One region of the Halalkalibacter sp. HAAS-P014 genome, then DNA from elsewhere that is predicted to be linked to it. Evidence: riboswitches for the same ligand, from Rfam matches in the RefSeq annotation. Region 1 holds a riboswitch; each other region holds the start of a gene.
What was found. Region 1 has a riboswitch for cyclic di-GMP ahead of AC1FXZ_RS10655 (DUF5667 domain-containing protein). Riboswitches for the same ligand answer to the same signal wherever they lie in the genome.
Positions count from the first base shown of each region.

Region 1 (4,487 bases):
TGAATCCTATCAGCATTTACTAGATGGTTTGTCTTTGATTACGGCAGGAGAACGATTGCCCGGGTTTGATGAAGAGATGGCAAGATTTCAAACGGTGATGAAGGATCGCAATGGCCATGAATACAATATTTTTCTATACGCCGAAAATGAGAGCAGAGAAGTCGTCGATCTTCCATCTGCTTTTGGAAGCGTGGGCGATGTTATTTTATCAGGTGATTACCAGGTTGTGATTCAAAACGAACTTGGCGATTATTATCTGCAAGATCTTGTTTTAGAAAACCAAAGCATTAATACGAATACACATATGCCGTACGTGATTGAAAATACGCCTGATTTGTTTGTGTTGTCTTGGGTAGAAGCAACCAATTTCAGTGCTCACGAAATCTATGCTTTAACGAGCCAAGGGTTAGAAATGATCGATATTACAGGTATGTCGAGTCCACGGTTAAAATCGGCAGGTCCGAATGCCTTCCAATATGTCAATTATAACAATGCAGAAGGAATTTGGACGTACAGTACGGTGGAGTTAGAGGTAGATAACTGGACGATGACGTTAACCGAGGAGTATGAGTTTGGTTTTGATGAAGGCCAGGCTTTGCGTGAGCAATACGCTGCTTCGGGCGATATGATCATCGACGAAGGGGGAATCACCCAATATCCGACTGAGTATATCGACGTCATCTTAAGAGAAAGTGGCTCTGCCAATGAGGTTGCGAATTATTTACATGAACTGATGAACTTGGGAGCATACGGGATCATTGCTGAAGGCATGGCTCCAATTGGGACGGTGGAAGAGGAAGTTCTCAGCAGATTCGGAGATCCGATCGATGATACGATGGGCTTTCAAGGAACAATCTTTTATGAGTACGACGACGCCACTTATATGATGGGATATCGAGACGAGTTTGAAGTACTAAGAAGTTTTCAGTCAGAGGGACAAATTTTACCTTTTACACAAAAGGAACTGATTGATGTGTTAGGTGCGCCAGATACAAGGGGGGAAGATCAGTACTTTCTGATGGGATACTACCTCAATTACAGCGCCGGAGAGTATACGGTGCAATTCGTTTTTGAAGAAGATCATGATGGTGCTGTGGTGAGGCAGATTTTTGTGCAGTAGTTTTGGGGATGGCGAGAACTGCGATCATTTTCTCTTGGCTGATTGCAGATAACCCTAGTAAAATTGCTAATAAAAGCTAGTTGCTATTAAATTGGGCAAATTTGCCGTTATATTTACAATTTCGCTATTATATTGCGAAATTCACCGTTATATCAGCGAATTCGCCGTTATATTTGCAAAATTGCTATAAAACGTGATTTTGTAAGGGTGTTGATAGGTTATAATGAGCGTTTTGAAGGCGATATTTGCTTGAGAAGTGGAAAAATACATTTTTAAACGATTTTTGAGAAGAAGTGTGTTGTTTTTATCGTTCTTATGATTAGTTTTTGTTGTCAAAAAAGCATGGCGGCGGTTCTTACATGGGAATTCGGAAGTTTTTCTCAAATTTTTAAGCTCTATGTGTAGTGTAAATGCCTAATATCGGTAGAACATATTATTGCTGTTACTTATCGCAAAAATTTTTGAATTCCCTAGCAAGAAGGAAGTTTAAATTTTTGGGTTTTATATTCTACACTTAGATTAAAATTTCCTTCTTCGAGGTACTTTTTCACCAGTCCCGGACGGTACTCGCGCTTCCTTCAAAACTGTGGATGAAGGAAAATGAGTCTATCGAAAACATCGAGCTTTTTGTACCCAAAAGTGAATAACCTATACTTTATACACGTAGTTCTCCACATTGTATGAGATATTCACAGGGAGGCTACGTGCTTTTTTTATCAATTGGTTACATATCCACAGAATGGGGGAGTTATCTCGCCACAAGCACTGTGACCATTCTCGTGATTTTCCTCCTTCTACCTCTCCCTCTAAAGTCCCTATTTGTTCATTTGTTTTTAGAGTATAATTTATATCAGAAGAGCGTTGTATGAACCTTAGTTAAATCATACACCCATCTTCATTTGTCATTTCAAAAAAGGCAAATCTTTCGAAAGGGAGAGACGCAAAGTCACAGACCTAAAGCGCTATGCTATGGTGGCTGGACCGCTGAAGAATGGAGAATGAAGCCGATACGATAGCTTTCAAATCTTTCTCAGCAAAATTTAAATTGTAGGAGAGGATTTTTTTTATGTTTAAGATTGAAAAATCAGTTAGGACATTATTGGTAGTTGGACTAGTAGCATTTGGAAGTACGTATCCAGCCGGGGCAAATCTAGCTTACGCAGATAGCCATGATGAAGATATTATTCAGGAAGAGACGGCTGAGGAAATAGAGAATGTGATAGACGAGAGCCAAGTGGAAGAGGCTGAACCAGCATCAGAAACAGTCATTGATAGCGAAGAAAGCGAGTCATCACTGCTTCCAGGGGATTTCTTCTATTTTGTTAAGAAGATCCAGGAAAATATTCAGCTCCTTTTCACGTTTGATGATTTAAAAGAGGCTGAATTACTTGCTTCTTTTGCAGAGGAGCGTATTAAAGAAGCTGAAGCCTTATTCGAACTTGGTGAAGAAGAGGCAGCAATGAAGCTTCTTCAAGAAGCAATCGATCAACAGGAAGCAGCTTTTGTAAAATATGAGCAACCAGTCTTATCAGACCAAGAGGAAGAGGCTGCTGAAGAAGACGATGCAGCTGAAGAAAACAAGGAGAATACTGAGAGCACAGAAGGCGTGGAATCGAAGGATCAAGAAAACAGTGAAGAAAATTCGGAAGAGGCAGTATCCGAAGAAACGGCCTCTGATGAGGAAGTTACTGATTTAACACGTGCTGAACTAGAAGCGAAATTCTCTTCTAACCTATTAGCCTTGCAAGCTGCGTTAGAGAAAGTACAAAACCCGCAAGCAAAAGCAGCTCTTGAGAAAAATGTTGCCAAAGCCCAAGAAAGACTTGAAACGAAATTAACGAAAAAATTAGCTAAACTTGATGGTGATGGTACAGATTTAGAAGATATGATGGAAGAAGCGACAGAGGAGCCTCTAACTGAGGAAGAAGTTAAAGAGGTTACTGAAGAACTAGTGAGAGAAACAAACGAAGAAAATCATGAAGAGGTACTAGCTGCTAGCAACAATCTAGAAGAGCAGGCAGATAAAGACGAGTCTATTAGCGAAGCGCCAGTCAAACCAGCCAAAGAGAAACAAATCGAAAACGTAACGAAGGAAGCAGAAAAGAAGCCTGAAAAAGCAGCTAAAGCAGAAGAAAAGAAAGCAGAAAAACCGGCTAAGGCAGAAGAAAAGAAAGTAGAAAAAGCAGCTAAAGTGGAAGAGAAGAAAGCAGAAAAAGCAACTAAAGCAGAAGAGAAGAAACCGGATAAAGCACAAGAGAAACAAAATGGAAATGCTAATAAAGCTGAAGATAAGAAAAATAAAGAGTAGAAGCACGGGGACGGTTTGAACTACTCCCTGTTAAGTAGACAGTGGAATAATAAATAACATTAAACGGCCATAGTCCTATATTCTAAAGGGCTATGGCCGTTTAATCGTTTTTGTAGTCGTTCTTAATTATAAAAGTACATGTATTCATCTATTGCCCACGAAAGCTCCCTCCTGGGTAGCACAGATAATCTGTCTATCTAGAAAGGAGCCTATCAGTTCTCATGCTACCTTCTATTCATTTTTTGCCGAAAATATCATCGTATTTGCTTTTGACATACATCTCTTTTTCATGTTTCTGTATGTCATGTCCTTTACCGAGATAATACGCTAAAGACATGATCAACAATACTAGACTACTGAGCAACTGTAAAAATTCAAATAGCGACCATAAAGATTCAATTTGGATATCAGGTAAGGTCACAGCTACGGAAAAAGAGTAAAGGATAAATTGGATAATCCCGAGGTCGTGATTCAAAGCAATAGGTGAAGCCCATAACGGAAAGTAATGAGATAATCCAGCTAATAAAAAATAAAGAACGCTAAAAATGATTGTTAGTTCCAAGATGCTATGTAAGGCAAGAGAAGTTCTTGATGATGGAAGCAGAAGAGTATTATTCCAAGAATTGATATAGACAATTTCAGCGTTGCCCAGTTCTTTTTTGCCATTGAATTCTTTGATGTCTTTTATATGATCATGATTAATCGTTCTATATTGATTCTTACTCCAGAAGAAAAGCTTTTCACGTTTAGTAACGATATCATTATAAAAAGCAATAAGAATTTCTAAAACCCTGGAAACCGTTCGGAAGATGACAAAAAGGAGAGTAGCAAAAGGAACCATCCCATATAAAAGTGGTTTATCCGAAAAGCTATAAAAACAAATAATCGCTATAAAAACAGTTACGATAATATTTAACCAATTACTTCTTTCGATATAGAACTTCTTAAGAAGCCGTGAATATTCTAATGCACCCAATGAAATAACATCCATATCGCAAGCAATTGACCCCATTTTTCGTTTGTAATATTCAGCCCAAAAATAATCAGGAGTCAAAAGAA
Region 1 is NZ_JBWQTV010000013.1:111,810-116,296, forward strand. Features, by position in the region: gene AC1FXZ_RS10650 (tetratricopeptide repeat protein) at 1-1,120, shown strand, start outside; cyclic di-GMP riboswitch class I at 2,026-2,109, shown strand; gene AC1FXZ_RS10655 (DUF5667 domain-containing protein) at 2,187-3,428, shown strand; gene AC1FXZ_RS10660 (hypothetical protein) at 3,664-4,487, opposite strand, start outside.

Region 2 (4,487 bases), on a different contig from region 1:
AAAGACGGTCATGCCTAAAGCGACTAAGACCATGACCGCTCCCTCCTCTTGCTTCATAAATGCTTTCATGATTACTCCACCCTCATCACTGTTTTCGACCTCACCATTAGAGGATCAGGCAATATATTTTTAAATAACGGGATCGAAAAGGCCACAGGATATGATAATTCAACTGTGACATACGTACCTCTGTTTCGATTCGTTGTAATAGGCGATATATTAATTTTCTCTGAATACAATGACGGTGACGCTTCTTTTATCCGAAGTACCACCTCTTGGTTTGTCCCTCCAACACTTGCCACTCTTGCCCCTTCTCGGCTAGCATGCTCAAGTGTTAGATGCGCATGAAAAATACGACCAAAATCAATAATCCCAAACAGGAAAAACAGAAGAACAGTTAAAGAAATTGCTAATTCTACGGTTGCTTGTCCCTTCTCTGACCGAATCACAACAGACTCACTCCCGAATAACATACGGTCCCTAGAACAATTGCAACGCCGTAAGGGAACGCATGGTGCATATCCTTTTTACTTAAACCATCTAATGTTTTTAATTGTGCTGAAAAGAAAATTCGTTTAAGTGAATTCAATAATTCTCTCTGCTTAAGTAAAATAATAAAAGCAATGATGCCACCGATTATGGCAATGTATAAAAATGAGCCAAAAACAAACGCTGTTCCTTGTAACGCCCCAATAGCCATTAAAAGCTTCACATCACCAGCTGCAATACCACCTAATGCATAAGGAATTACCAGTAACCCAAAGCCTGTTAAAAGACCCAGAAAGCTAAATAAAAAGCCTTCCCAACCAAACAATACGGTATTTGAAATTAAACCTACTACTATAGCAGGAAAAGTTACGATGTTTAGTATTTTTCGTTTTTTTAAATCTGTAATTAATGAAATTAGTAATACTATAAAAAGTATGATAAACGTCACGTGACTCACCTCGTAAAAAAAGCCTACTTTTTTACGGAACATCGCTCCTAAAGTAGGCTTTTTAAATTACTAAAGCTTATTTATATATGAAGGTTTTACGACCCAAAAACTTTTGCTCTAACATCGTCAATTTTGTCAATTAAAGATCCACCAAATGCCGTAAACGCTGCAACTGCACCGATAGCAATTACTCCTAAAATCAACCCGTACTCAGTCATACCTTGTCCATCTTCTTCTTTAAAAAACTTGATAACTTTGTTTAACATAATGTAAACCCACCTTTTTTTGAATGTTTTTATAATTTATACTTGCACAAAAAAATACTACCCCCCGAAGAATAGTATGGAAGTTTACTATTTCCGGCAACTGGCTGGCATATCTAATTGATGAAGCCCCTGTAGTTTTGCGTCCCAAGGTTTCCCTTGGTTTGCCCTTATCATTTTGTCACAAACAATTTGTAACCTTGTGTAAAATTACGGCGTTGTTTGTAAATTTATATTAGCATGCGCTTTGTTAAATCAACAATCACAAAATAATTCATCTTTTACGTAATCTTGGAAGAACAATCGATCGTTCACTTATAAAGAAGCAGGTTTTACATAAAATATCCCTGCTGCTCCAAAAAATCGCTATATTTAGAGCTTGATGCTCATTTAAAAGGTTGTGATAACTTGAAACTAATTACAGAAAACGATGTTCAACAGATCCCGATTAGCATTTTAAGATACGACTCTTTTATAAAAAGGCTAAAAGGCTTAATGTTTCGTTTCAAACCAATCGTGAACGAAGGAATCCTTCTTGCCCCATGTAATTCGATCCATATGTTTTTTATGTTTTTTTCAATTGATGTTGTTTTTTTGAATGAAAAAAATCAAATTATTCACCTAAAGAGACATGTAAAACCATGGACGGCAATTTTCCCCGTTAAGCATGCCGTAGCAGCCCTTGAATTACCAGCAGGCACAATTGATACATACTCGATCCAAAAAAACCAGTTTATTGAATTTTAATAAGCTTATGTCAACAACCAACGATTTAACCTCTTTGCTGTTCTCGTGTTATTCTCGCTTTGATATTTTGTGAAAATCTCGCATGAATTCTTCAATTGCTGTGGACGCTAACAGAAAGAGTTCAAGTTGAGGTGACATCCATGAATAAGATATTTATGATTGCAACAGCCATCGGTGTACCACTTTCAATCCTTGGTACCCTCCTTGCTTGGTCTCCAAGTATGATGTTTCTTATTTACAGTGTAACGATACTAGCTTTAGCCTCCTATATTGGCAGGGCAACTGAAAGTCTATCGATCATCTCAGGTCCTAGAATTGGGGGACTACTTAGTGTTACTTTTGGAAATGCAGTTGAATTAACCATTTCAATTTTTGCGTTAAAAGCAGGCTATTTAAATATCGTACTTGCCTCTCTCACTGGTGCAGTAATTAGTAATTTGCTCCTAGTAGCAGGCCTGTCCTTCTTTATAGGCGGTTTAAAATTTAAAAGACAATCGTTTGATATCCACGATGCAAGACATAGCATTGGGTTATTAATGTTTTCCGTTGTCGTTTCTTTTGTTTTCCCATACATATTTGCTACGACGCTAACTGAGCAAGAAGTTTTGCAACTAAGTATTGGGATTGCCATCACCATGCTCGTGCTATACTTTGCTGCACTTTTTTTCAGACTGGTTACTCACCGGGGGGTTTATGTTAAACGAGGTGAAGCTTCTGAAGAAGAAGAAAAAGAAGAACCTGAATGGGGCAAAAGAAAAGCCATTTTGATATTAGCTACTGCTGCCTTAGCGGTAGCCTTTACAAGTGATCAGTTAGTAGACACATTTGAGGCCGTCGCTGTTACCTTTGGTTGGAGTGAAGTATTTATCGGTGTCATTATTGTGGCGATCATTGGGAACTCTGCTGAAAACATTACGGCCATTTATATGGCCTTACGCAATAAAATGAATGTATCGGTTGAAATAGCTGTAGGTTCCACTTTGCAAATTGCGATGTTTGTTACACCCACCCTTGTATTGCTCTCATTGTTTTTCCCGGTGTCTATGGCACTCGTTTTCTCAACTGAATCGTTAATAGCGATGATCTTATCTGTATTTTTAGCAATTACGATGATTAATGATGGAGACTCGAACTGGTTTGAAGGGTTAACCTTACTTGCAGCTTATCTGATTATGGCAATCGGATTTTACTTCATTTAATGAAGAGGCTTTGCCAAAAGGTATAATTTTGACCTTTTGGCAAAGCCTCGAACCTAGTATTCTTCTTACATCCACTAATATAGCTATTCTTTTATTTTCACATTATACTTATGCAACCAGTAATCCATTTGGATGAAATGAGCTAACAATTGTGGCCCAGCCATTAATTGGCCAAAATACGGTTGGCCCGTTGGCAATCCACCTGAATCAGCGATTTCTTGAAGTGCTTCTTTATTTATAAACTCAAAAATCGGTGCGTCCTTTTGCGCTAATACATCTTTCATTCCTTTTTGTACAGCTGCTGTATACTTAGGATGATGCGTCTTTGGATACGGACTCTTTTTTCGATAAAGTATATCATGTGGCAGTAACCCTTCTAACGCCTTCCTTAGAATCCCCTTTTCACGACCAGCAAGCTGCTTCATTTCCCACGGAATGTTCCATACATACTCTACTAAACGGTGATCTGAAAACGGCACACGTACTTCTAAGCTTGCTCCCATACTCATCCGGTCTTTACGGTCAAGAAGATTTGTCATAAACCAAACAATATTCAAGTACGATATTTCACGTCTTCTAGCCTCTTCAGCTGTATCACCCTCAAATCTCGGTGTTTCAGCAATGGTTTCTTTATAACGATTGTAAACATACTGCTTTAAGTCGAGCTTTTTTTTCCATTTATCATTTAGAAGATTTTCGCGCTCATCTATCGAACGCATCCAAGGAAATCCGTCAAAATACATAACTTTCGGCTTATGAAACCAAGGATATCCACCGAAAATCTCATCTGCACACTCACCCGATAATCCCACTGTTACATCTTGTTTGATTTCATGGCAGAACCAGAGTAACGATGAATCGACATCAGCCATCCCAGGAAGATCACGGACATCTACTGCTTCCTTTAAACGATTAGCTAATTCATCAATGGAAATCACTTTGTTATCATGCTCGGTGCCAAGTGCATCAGATACGACATTTACCCACTCCGCATCTGAATTGGGCTGAAAATCACTCGCTTTAAAGTATTTATCGTTTTCGTCATAATCAATTGAATAACTTTTAATTGGTCCTTTTCCTTGCTTCTCATAAACTTTTGCTGCCAACGCCGTTAAAGCACTTGAGTCCACTCCTCCTGAAAGAAACATCCCGACTGGAACATCAGCAAATAACTGACGCTCAACTGTGTCCTCTAGTAAATACCTCACATGGTCTGCGGTTTCGTCAATGCTATGCTCATGCTTTTTGCTTTTCAGTGTCCAGTAACGACTGATTTTCGCTCCATTCCGATCATAAATTAACATATGCGCAGGACGTAGCTCGTTAATGTCATCAAACACA
Region 2 is NZ_JBWQTV010000016.1:134,579-139,065, forward strand. Features, by position in the region: gene AC1FXZ_RS13430 (pilus assembly protein TadG-related protein) at 1-69, opposite strand, end outside; gene AC1FXZ_RS13435 (TadE/TadG family type IV pilus assembly protein) at 72-449, opposite strand; gene AC1FXZ_RS13440 (A24 family peptidase) at 446-937, opposite strand; gene AC1FXZ_RS13445 (Flp family type IVb pilin) at 1,033-1,203, opposite strand; cyclic di-GMP riboswitch class I at 1,296-1,379, opposite strand; gene AC1FXZ_RS13450 (DUF192 domain-containing protein) at 1,609-1,947, shown strand; gene cax (calcium/proton exchanger) at 2,088-3,146, shown strand; gene asnB (asparagine synthase (glutamine-hydrolyzing)) at 3,230-4,487, opposite strand, start outside.
Region 2: linked by a shared signal. The riboswitch ahead of AC1FXZ_RS13445 (Flp family type IVb pilin) and the one ahead of AC1FXZ_RS10655 (DUF5667 domain-containing protein) in region 1 are both predicted to bind cyclic di-GMP.

Region 3 (4,487 bases), on a different contig from region 1:
TAATGATGAGGATTTTACGTATGCTGAAATGATTCGAAACAGGTACCCGAATGTCTCTTTCTATTTACAAATTGGAAATGAAGATATCACATCAACTGACGATGAAGCCCTGCTTTCCACACTGTTAAATCGCTATGAATGGTTAATAGAAAAAGCAACAAAATCAATCGTTATGAATGAAGCAAAGGTATTGCCACAGTTACACACCTTTATTTGGGGAAATAAACGTGGTGTTTAAGTAAGGAGATGAAAAAATGAGTGGTCGAAAAGAAGAAGAATTAGAAGGAGTCACGTTACTGGGAAATCAAGGTACGAACTATGATTTTTCTTATAACCCTTCAATTTTGGAAGTATTTGAAAATAAGCATCAAAATCGTGATTATTTCGTTAAGTTTAACTGCCCGGAGTTTACATCGCTATGTCCGATGACGGGTCAGCCTGATTTTGCGACGATATACATTAGCTATATTCCTGATGTGAAAATGGTAGAAAGTAAGTCGTTAAAGCTTTATTTATTTAGTTTCCGTAATCATGGAGATTTTCACGAGGATTGCATGAATATAATTATGAATGATCTTATTGAGCTTATGGAGCCACGCTATATTGAAGTGTGGGGCAAGTTCACACCGCGTGGTGGTATTAGTATTGATCCTTATACGAATTACGGAAAGCCTGGAACGAAGTATGAGAAAATGGCTGAACATCGTATGATGAATCATGATATGTATCCGGAGACAGTTGATAATAGATAGTTGTGAAATAAAGCTAAATGGTGACCAAAATGAGTGACCAGTAAATTTGTAAATAAAAATGAAGTGACTAATGGTAGAAGGTTATACACTACCGAAAATCGCTGATATTCTTGATCTTTATATCTCTACCGCTGTTTATTGGCGACACACACAGAAAGTCTCGCAAACGTGGTTTTTCTAAGGAACAAGTCTGTGTGGTTGTCGCACAAGACCGTAATGGACAAGTTATCTCTCAAATGGCAGGTAAAGGGCGTATCAAATCAACGGATACTGATAGGGTATTAGGGGAGTTTTTAGACACCTCTGATTTGTTATGCAGTGATACAGCGACTAACTAAACAATCCCCCCAAATGCTTTACTACTTATTTTTAATTTAATCAAAAATTCCCATTAAGGCAACAAACTTACGAAAATAGCGAAATAAAAAGAGCCCTTGCTAGAGAGGGCTCCATCATACATGGTTGATGTTTGTTTGTGACTAAGCAGTATTATTACCTTTGATTTATTTGAATATTCAATAAAAGATAACGTGAGGTGTAACATTAAAACCTCTTATGTAGACCTAGCTTACGTTGTAACTCACTTATTTTTTTATATGCCTCACGATATTCTTTATCAATTTGAGTAACAGCATTTATCATAAAGTTGTTACTATATTCAGTACGTAAAAGAGAGAATACGAATGGTTTTTTCTCTTTTATAATTGCCATCACTTCCTCTATCGGCAAACTTACAGTTTCGGTTTTAGTTTTAAGGAATTCGGTAATGAATTTTTTGTATTCAGGTACAGTTTGTTTTGTGTCGGGATTATCAAGTATTAAAGTATCAAATTTTTGCAAAGCCATTTTAAGTTCCGGCTCTATTAAGTCCATATTAATCGTCACTCCTTATAAAATCTGCCAATTGAAAATAAGCCTCTTAAGGAGATAATTTCATCGGCAACTGGCTGACATAGGTTTCCCGTTAGTCCCTTTAGTTTTGCGTCCTTATCTTTCAATAAGTTTGCCATTTCGACATTATGAATAATGAACAAAAAGAAGTATTTTATATATTAAACGCTTATGTAAGTAACCTTATCTGATATTTCTATTAAAAATATTCATGTGAGATTATCAAACATACTTGGTTGGTTCCTGCCTCCTTTTATTTATGCTAATTGACGAAATGCCAAATCCTCCAGCATTTCACACGGTCCAAGCCTACAGAAGTTATCCGAAAGTGAAAATGGTCTTCGTAACTTTATAGTGACCTATTATAAAGATTATAAAAAACGAATTTATAACCCTCACTTTTTAACCTCAGATGTTTAGTTGAAAAGATTGTCCCACCACCTGTATTACCCTATAGAACTTTATCAAAAACACATTCGTTTGTCGACATAAGAAACAAGGTTTGCCATACGAAGGTGATATTCGGACCTTTAGATATTATAGAGGTTTTTCATTCGGGTTTCAAAATTACGGGACTCGTAAAATTAAAAAGGAATTATGGAACTGTAGAAAGACCATATCTAGACGCTGGAGATCTACCAGAAGCCCCTATGCATATTTCACAAAACGGCTCTCTTCAAAATCGATCACGGGAAGTATGGCAATACGAAGTGAGTAGTTTATCTTACCCAGTATCAGTAACGATGATCCAAGAGAATGAGAGAAATGATTTTGATCTGTATATTTATGATTCTAATGGAAGTTTAGTAGGGTACTCCAATACAACGGATAGACAGGAGATTGTTTCATTTGTCCCCCGCAGATAAGGGAATTACTTTATAGAAGTGTATAGTTTCCGTGGAAGAGGAAATTACTTCTTAGACGTAAGTGGTGGATGAGACTATTTATACTCTTGTACGCGACTAGCCTGCTAAGATATTATATTGTAGCAGCAATTTGTTAGTATGTGGATTTTGTACCGACCTGTCTGTTACTGATCTTTAGAGAGGCCGGCATTCTAGTCAGCTTCTAAATATAAAAACTTCAGTGTATATTCGGGTGTGGGAATATGGTAAGAATGTTGTTGGATTAAGAATTAACATATTGAAATAAGGTCTGTCTCCCGGAGCAGTGAATCATACTGGGGGACAGACCTCTATATTTTGGTTCCTTCTAAGAAAATGGCTGAGCATCATATGCTAATCATGATATGTTCGTGAAACAGTTGATAATAGATAATTTATTTGTGAAGTAACTATGAAATTTATAATTGGAATTCAAGAGGCTGTCATTTGTGACAACCTTTTTTTTCGTCAACGAATAAGGGGGGAGACAGACGCTTAATTTATTTTTAATCGCTAATCACCCTCACCCATTTTACTTTTTAAAAATAAGATATAGAAACGTAATTATATCTGTTAAAGAGGAGTCGACGTTATGGGAGTTTGGGTGCATGAAGTAAGAAAAGTTCGCTTGTTAACTTTTATTGGGGCTGGTCAACAATGAATATATTAGTAACTGGTGCAGCTGGTTTTATAGGTTCTCATCTTTGCGAGAAATTATTGGAGGACTCAAAGACGAACGTAATAGGGGTTGACTTTTTTATCGGACCAACTTCAGAAACTATTACGAGACAAAACCTTGAAAAGCTATTAAAGCATCCACGCTTTTCTTTTTATGAGGAAGATTTATTGAAAATAAAATGGGACCATTTTCTGCAGAACATTGATTATGTGTATCATTTAGCTGGTATGCCAGGGGTTCGTTCAAGTTGGGGGACAGATTTCAATCACTATGTTACAAATAATATAACTGTAACACAAAGGTTACTTGAAGCATGCAAACATGTCCCACTTAAGAAAGTGATCTATTCATCGACATCGTCTGTCTATGGAGAGAAAACAGGGAAAGTTTCAGAAAAGGCGATAACTGAGCCACTATCTCCGTATGGGATTACAAAATTAACGGGTGAATATTTATGTCATGTATACCGTAAAAGCTTTGGGGTCCCAACTGTCATACTAAGATATTTCACTGTCTATGGTCCAAGACAGAGAAGTGATATGGCCTTTCACAGGTTTATTCAAAATATATTAGAGGATAAACCGATTATAATATACGGTGATGGTAGACAAACTCGTGATTTTACCTATATTGACGACTGTGCATCTGCAACAGCCTCTGTTATACATGCAGAAAGAGTGATTGGAGAGACGATAAATATAGGTGGGAAAGAACGAGCATCGGTTTTGGATATTATTAAATTGATAGAAAATGAAACAGAAAAAAAAGCAAATCTTCATTTTGCAAAAGCGGCAACTGGTGAACCGAAACATACATGGGCAGATATTACAAAAGCAGAACGATTATTAGGGTATAAGCCAACTTTTGATCTAAAAGCAGGTTTAAAGAAAGAGATTAATTATATTAAGAAAATTTATCTCGATAAGTAAGTTAATTGTTTTTCATTGAACGTAAACGAGGATGACTTTATCAAAGTCATCCTCGTTTTTACTGGTAGAAGGCAAAAGTAAAATAATAAAATATAAATTCACCCTCAGTTACCTAGTAGAGTGGGATAAGGCAAACTGTAGGGTGAAGCTATTATCACTGGCTCTTCCTTCGTTTTTTATTATCATCCTTTTTAGTCGCCAGCTTTTGGAAAAGTTTTGCTGTTGTAATATCATTGACTGACTCAATGAAATGTTTTTGCTTTTCAGGTTTAAGGAATTGATCTTTTAATTTCTCCTCAATTTCTTTTATAACATCGCTGATGGCGTCTTTTTCTGTATAGTTGCGTTTACG
Region 3 is NZ_JBWQTV010000001.1:121,630-126,116, forward strand. Features, by position in the region: gene queE (7-carboxy-7-deazaguanine synthase QueE) at 1-238, shown strand, start outside; gene queF (preQ(1) synthase) at 255-752, shown strand; partial or broken gene AC1FXZ_RS00730 (IS1595 family transposase) at 820-1,087, shown strand; gene AC1FXZ_RS00735 (hypothetical protein) at 1,296-1,625, opposite strand; cyclic di-GMP riboswitch class I at 1,688-1,770, opposite strand; gene AC1FXZ_RS00740 (hypothetical protein) at 2,159-2,509, shown strand; gene AC1FXZ_RS00745 (NAD-dependent epimerase/dehydratase family protein) at 3,185-4,135, shown strand; partial or broken gene AC1FXZ_RS00750 (hypothetical protein) at 4,290-4,487, opposite strand, start outside.
Region 3: linked by a shared signal. The riboswitch ahead of AC1FXZ_RS00735 (hypothetical protein) and the one ahead of AC1FXZ_RS10655 (DUF5667 domain-containing protein) in region 1 are both predicted to bind cyclic di-GMP.

Region 4 (4,487 bases), on a different contig from region 1:
GCCATTCACGCTCTCTCCTTGGTTCATAATCTCTTCCACTTTACTTCGTTCAGATTGAGGCACATACACAATCAACTTATCGCTGATCGCACGAGGAGGAACTCCTGCTTGAACCGATAAAATTCCCTCAATCATTAAGCTCTTCGTCATAATCTCAATCTTAGACTTACGCTTTAACTTATTGGCAAACGGATGCCACAAAACATACCCAGTGAAAATCCCAAACAACGTCGCCACAAACGCTGCCGCAATCGCATAACCAAGTGCATCCATATCATTTAAATCCCCAAGCGCCGCGATCAAACCGAGCACTGCTCCAAGCACCCCAAGTGTCGGAGCATACGTACCAGCCTGTGTAAAAATTTGCGCCCCAGCAGCATGACGCTCTTCAATTGCATTAAGTTCTTCATCCATTGTATCGCGAATAAAATCCGCTTCCTGCCCATCGACGATCATTTTTAAGCCTTGCTTTAAAAACGGATCTTCAACCGAATCGATCTCCTGCTCCAACGCAAGCAACCCCTCTTTACGGGCGAGTGAACTATATCTAGTGAAAAGCTGAATCACCTCAGCAGTGTCTGGCTGCTTTTGATTTTTCAATAACACCCCAAACAACTTAGGGATTCTCTTAATCTCGCTTCCCGGAAAACCGATTAAGATCGTAGCAATTGTACCGACGATAATAATAAAAAATGCAGCCGGATTTAACAAAACAGCCAAGCTCGTACCTTTAAAAATTAAGCCAAGCAAGACGGCTGTAAACCCTAAAATAATTCCGATAATTGATGTCTTGTCCATAATGTCTCCTCTTTTTCTAAGTTAGAATAGCAATTGTATGTGCACTCGTTCATGAAACTAGCAACCAAAAAACAAGCGAAACCTCCTCAATCGAAATTAAATATAATAGAAAAGAACTGTATACTAGTTATATCGACAAAAATGTGACTTTTATCAATAGAAAATAAAAAGAAATCTATGCACTTAGACCTAAAAAAGCTAGAAAATACAGAGGTATTTAGTAAAGATTAGATAATGGATAACTTTTCTAGGAAAAAATAATCAAAAAAATATAAAAAACTACTAAACATTTAAAAAAGCACTCCGATAATAATAGTGTAAGGAGTTACATTGTGAGACGGCCGCTTACAATGTAGCGAACTTAACTACTTTTTATCCAACCACAAGGACGTGGGCGGAGTAATTTCAAGGAGGAAAATTATTATGATTATTAACAACAACTTATCTGCAATGAATGCACACCGTCAAATGGGAATTAACGTTAACCAAAATTCAAACGCAATGGAGAAGTTATCTTCAGGTCTTCGTATTAATCGTGCTGGTGACGATGCTGCAGGTCTATCGATTTCTGAAAAAATGCGTGGACAAATCCGTGGTTTAGATCAAGCGTCACGTAATTCACAAGACGGTATTTCTCTAATCCAAACAGCTGAGGGTGCTTTAAATGAGACTCATGCAATTTTACAGCGAATGCGTGAATTGGTAGTTCAAGCCGGAAATGAAGGTACGCTAGAATCTGAAGATTTAAAAGCTATTCAAGATGAAATTACAGAGTTAAATAATGAGTTAGATGGTATTGCCGAGAGAACAGAATTTAATGGCAAGAAGCTACTTGATGGGAACTTTGATTATGATTTACAAATAGGAGCAAATGCCGGCCAACAACTTACTTTAACATTAGATGAAGATTTGGATTCAGCTGGTCTTACAGTGGATGGAGTCGTTGCTGACGGAACATCTTTTGATGCTGATATTGCTTTAGTAGATGCTGCTATTGAAAAGGTTTCTGAATGGCGTTCATATTTAGGAGCAAATCAAAACCGTTTAGAGCATACTATCAAAAACCTTGATAATGCGTCTGAAAACCTACAAGCTGCTGAATCTCGTATCCGTGACGTTGATATGGCTAAAGAAATGATGGAGTTCACTAGAACAAACATCTTAAACCAAGCTTCTCAATCAATGCTTGCTCAAGCAAATCAACAGCCACAAGCTGTATTACAACTTCTAAACTAATTTTTAGTACCCTTTGGAACCTTAGAAAAATTATTTCTAAGGTTCTTTTTGGGTGTCTAACAGCCGAAGTTTAATTATTAAGTTAAATAAGAGGGTATTAGCAGCCTAGATTAATGATATTAGATTTGTGAGAAAGTTTATCTCAATCAATTAGTTTATACTATCAGTTTAAAAGTAATATATTCCTATTTTTATAAAAGGAAGACTAATTTAGTATCGATATATAGCTTTAAAGACACTCCTAATAATGAATTGTATTGACAATTTATAAGTCAAATCTCATAATATGGATATGATAGAAAATATCTAGTGAAAAAGGCAAATCATAGGAAACTATGAGACGCAAAGCCAAGGGCCTGACCTACCTCTGGGTAGATGGTAGCCGGTTACCGCAAGATGATAGGAGTCTTTATGCCTACTTTCTTGTAAGGCTTTTTTTTATGGTCTTTTTTCTAGAAAAGGGGGCAAAAGTAATGAAAAAAAATTCTAGCAAGTTAGCATTTTTTATGGCAGTGATATTGGTGCTTCAATTAATTTTACCAACCTCTGTTGTACTAGCATCTAATGATTTAGATGCTCCTGCAAATGTAACGGTCAATCAGACATACCCTGGTGATGTCCGGATTGATTGGGAAGATGTCTCAGGAGTAAACCAGTACCGTGTGTATGAAGTAAGTGAGGAACAGGTTCTTACTGCCGAGGTTACAAGAAACAGAGCTATTATTAGAGGGTTAGCTGAAGGGACCTACACGTATGCGATTACATCTGTATCAGGTGATGAGGAGTCGGTCAGTTCACAAACAGTTACAGTTGACGTTGTGTATCCTGAAATGCAAGCACCAGAGGGCTTAAACGAAAGGTATACAAACGGCAACGACATCCAACTGAGATGGAATGAAGCGGAGTATGCGACAGAGTATTATATCTATCAGTGGATCGATGGCCAGCGAGAATTAGTTGAAACAACAGACCGGTTAAACCAGTGGTTTCGAAATATGCCGGAGGGTGAATACACTTTTGAAGTAACATCACATAATGAGCGCTTTGGTGAGTCTGATTCTGCACTATTGAACATTGTTTTAGTTCATCCAGAGATGCAAGCGCCAACCGGTTTAAATGAAAGGCTGCTAAACGGAAATGATATTCAGCTGAGATGGGATGAAGTAGAATATGCAGCAGAATATAAAATTTATCAATGGATCAACGGGCAACGCGAATTAGTTGAAACAACAGACCGAGTGAACCAATGGTTCAGAAATATGCCTGAAGGTGACTATCATTTTGAAGTATCATCCTATAGTGACCGTTTCGGAGAATCAGTCGAATCATCGCAATTGGAAATGAACTTAGTTCATCCAGAAATGCAAGCACCGACCGGTTTAAATGAAAGACTAGCTAATGGAAATGACATCCAATTGAGATGGGATGAAGTAGAATTTGTAACAGAATATCGAATTTATCAGATTATAGATGGCCAAAGAGAGCTAGTTGAAACAACAGATCGTGAAAGTCAATGGTTCAGGGACATGCCAGAAGGAGAGTATGTGTTTGAAGTAACATCCTATAGTGATCGATTCGGGGAGTCAAACGAGGCATCGAAATTAATGATCAATTTAGTCCATTCACAAATGCAATCACCACAGGAGTTACATGAGAGAATTACGAATGGAAATGATATCCAATTAAGATGGAACGAAGTTGACTATGCCACAGAATATCGAATTTATCAATTAATCGATGAGCAAAGGGAATTAGTGGCTACAACAGATCGTGAAAATCAATGGTTCAGAGATATGCCAGAGGGAGATTATCATTTTGAAGTAACATCGTACAGTGATCGCTTTGGTGAATCCGTACCTTCATTATTAGAGGTGGATTTAGTTCATCCGAAAATGCAAGCACCGATCGGATTAAATGAAAGGCTGCTAAACGGAAACGACATCCAGTTAAGATGGGATGAAACATCATATGCGCTAGAATATAATATTTATCAATGGATTAATGGTGAACGTGAATTAGTGGCTACAACAGATCGCGTAAATCAATGGTTCAGAGATATGCCGGAGGAAGTTTATCATTTTGAAGTAACGTCCTACAGTGACCGTTTTGGAGAATCAGAACCAGCATTGCTAGAAGTAAATTTGGTCCACCCAACAATGCAAGCGCCAAGCGGATTGAATGAACGATTAGCGAATGGAAATGATATTCAGTTAAGATGGAATGAAACAGAATTTGCAACAGAGTATTATATTTATCAATGGATAGATGGAGAGCGTGAGTTGGTTGAAACGACAGACCGTGTGAACCAATGGTTTAGAGATTTGCCGGAGGGAGAATATGCATTTGAAGTGACGTCCTACAATGATCGTTTTGGCGAATCTCATGAGGCGAGTCAAATTAACATAACATTGGACTTTCCAGAAGTTTCAGCACCCGTTATTCGCATTGGAGCA
Region 4 is NZ_JBWQTV010000010.1:33,075-37,561, reverse strand. Features, by position in the region: gene motA (flagellar motor stator protein MotA) at 1-798, opposite strand, end outside; gene motB (flagellar motor protein MotB) at 1-5, opposite strand, end outside; gene AC1FXZ_RS07815 (flagellin N-terminal helical domain-containing protein) at 1,222-2,034, shown strand; cyclic di-GMP riboswitch class I at 2,342-2,428, shown strand; gene AC1FXZ_RS07810 (OmpL47-type beta-barrel domain-containing protein) at 2,508-4,487, shown strand, end outside.
Region 4: linked by a shared signal. The riboswitch ahead of AC1FXZ_RS07810 (OmpL47-type beta-barrel domain-containing protein) and the one ahead of AC1FXZ_RS10655 (DUF5667 domain-containing protein) in region 1 are both predicted to bind cyclic di-GMP.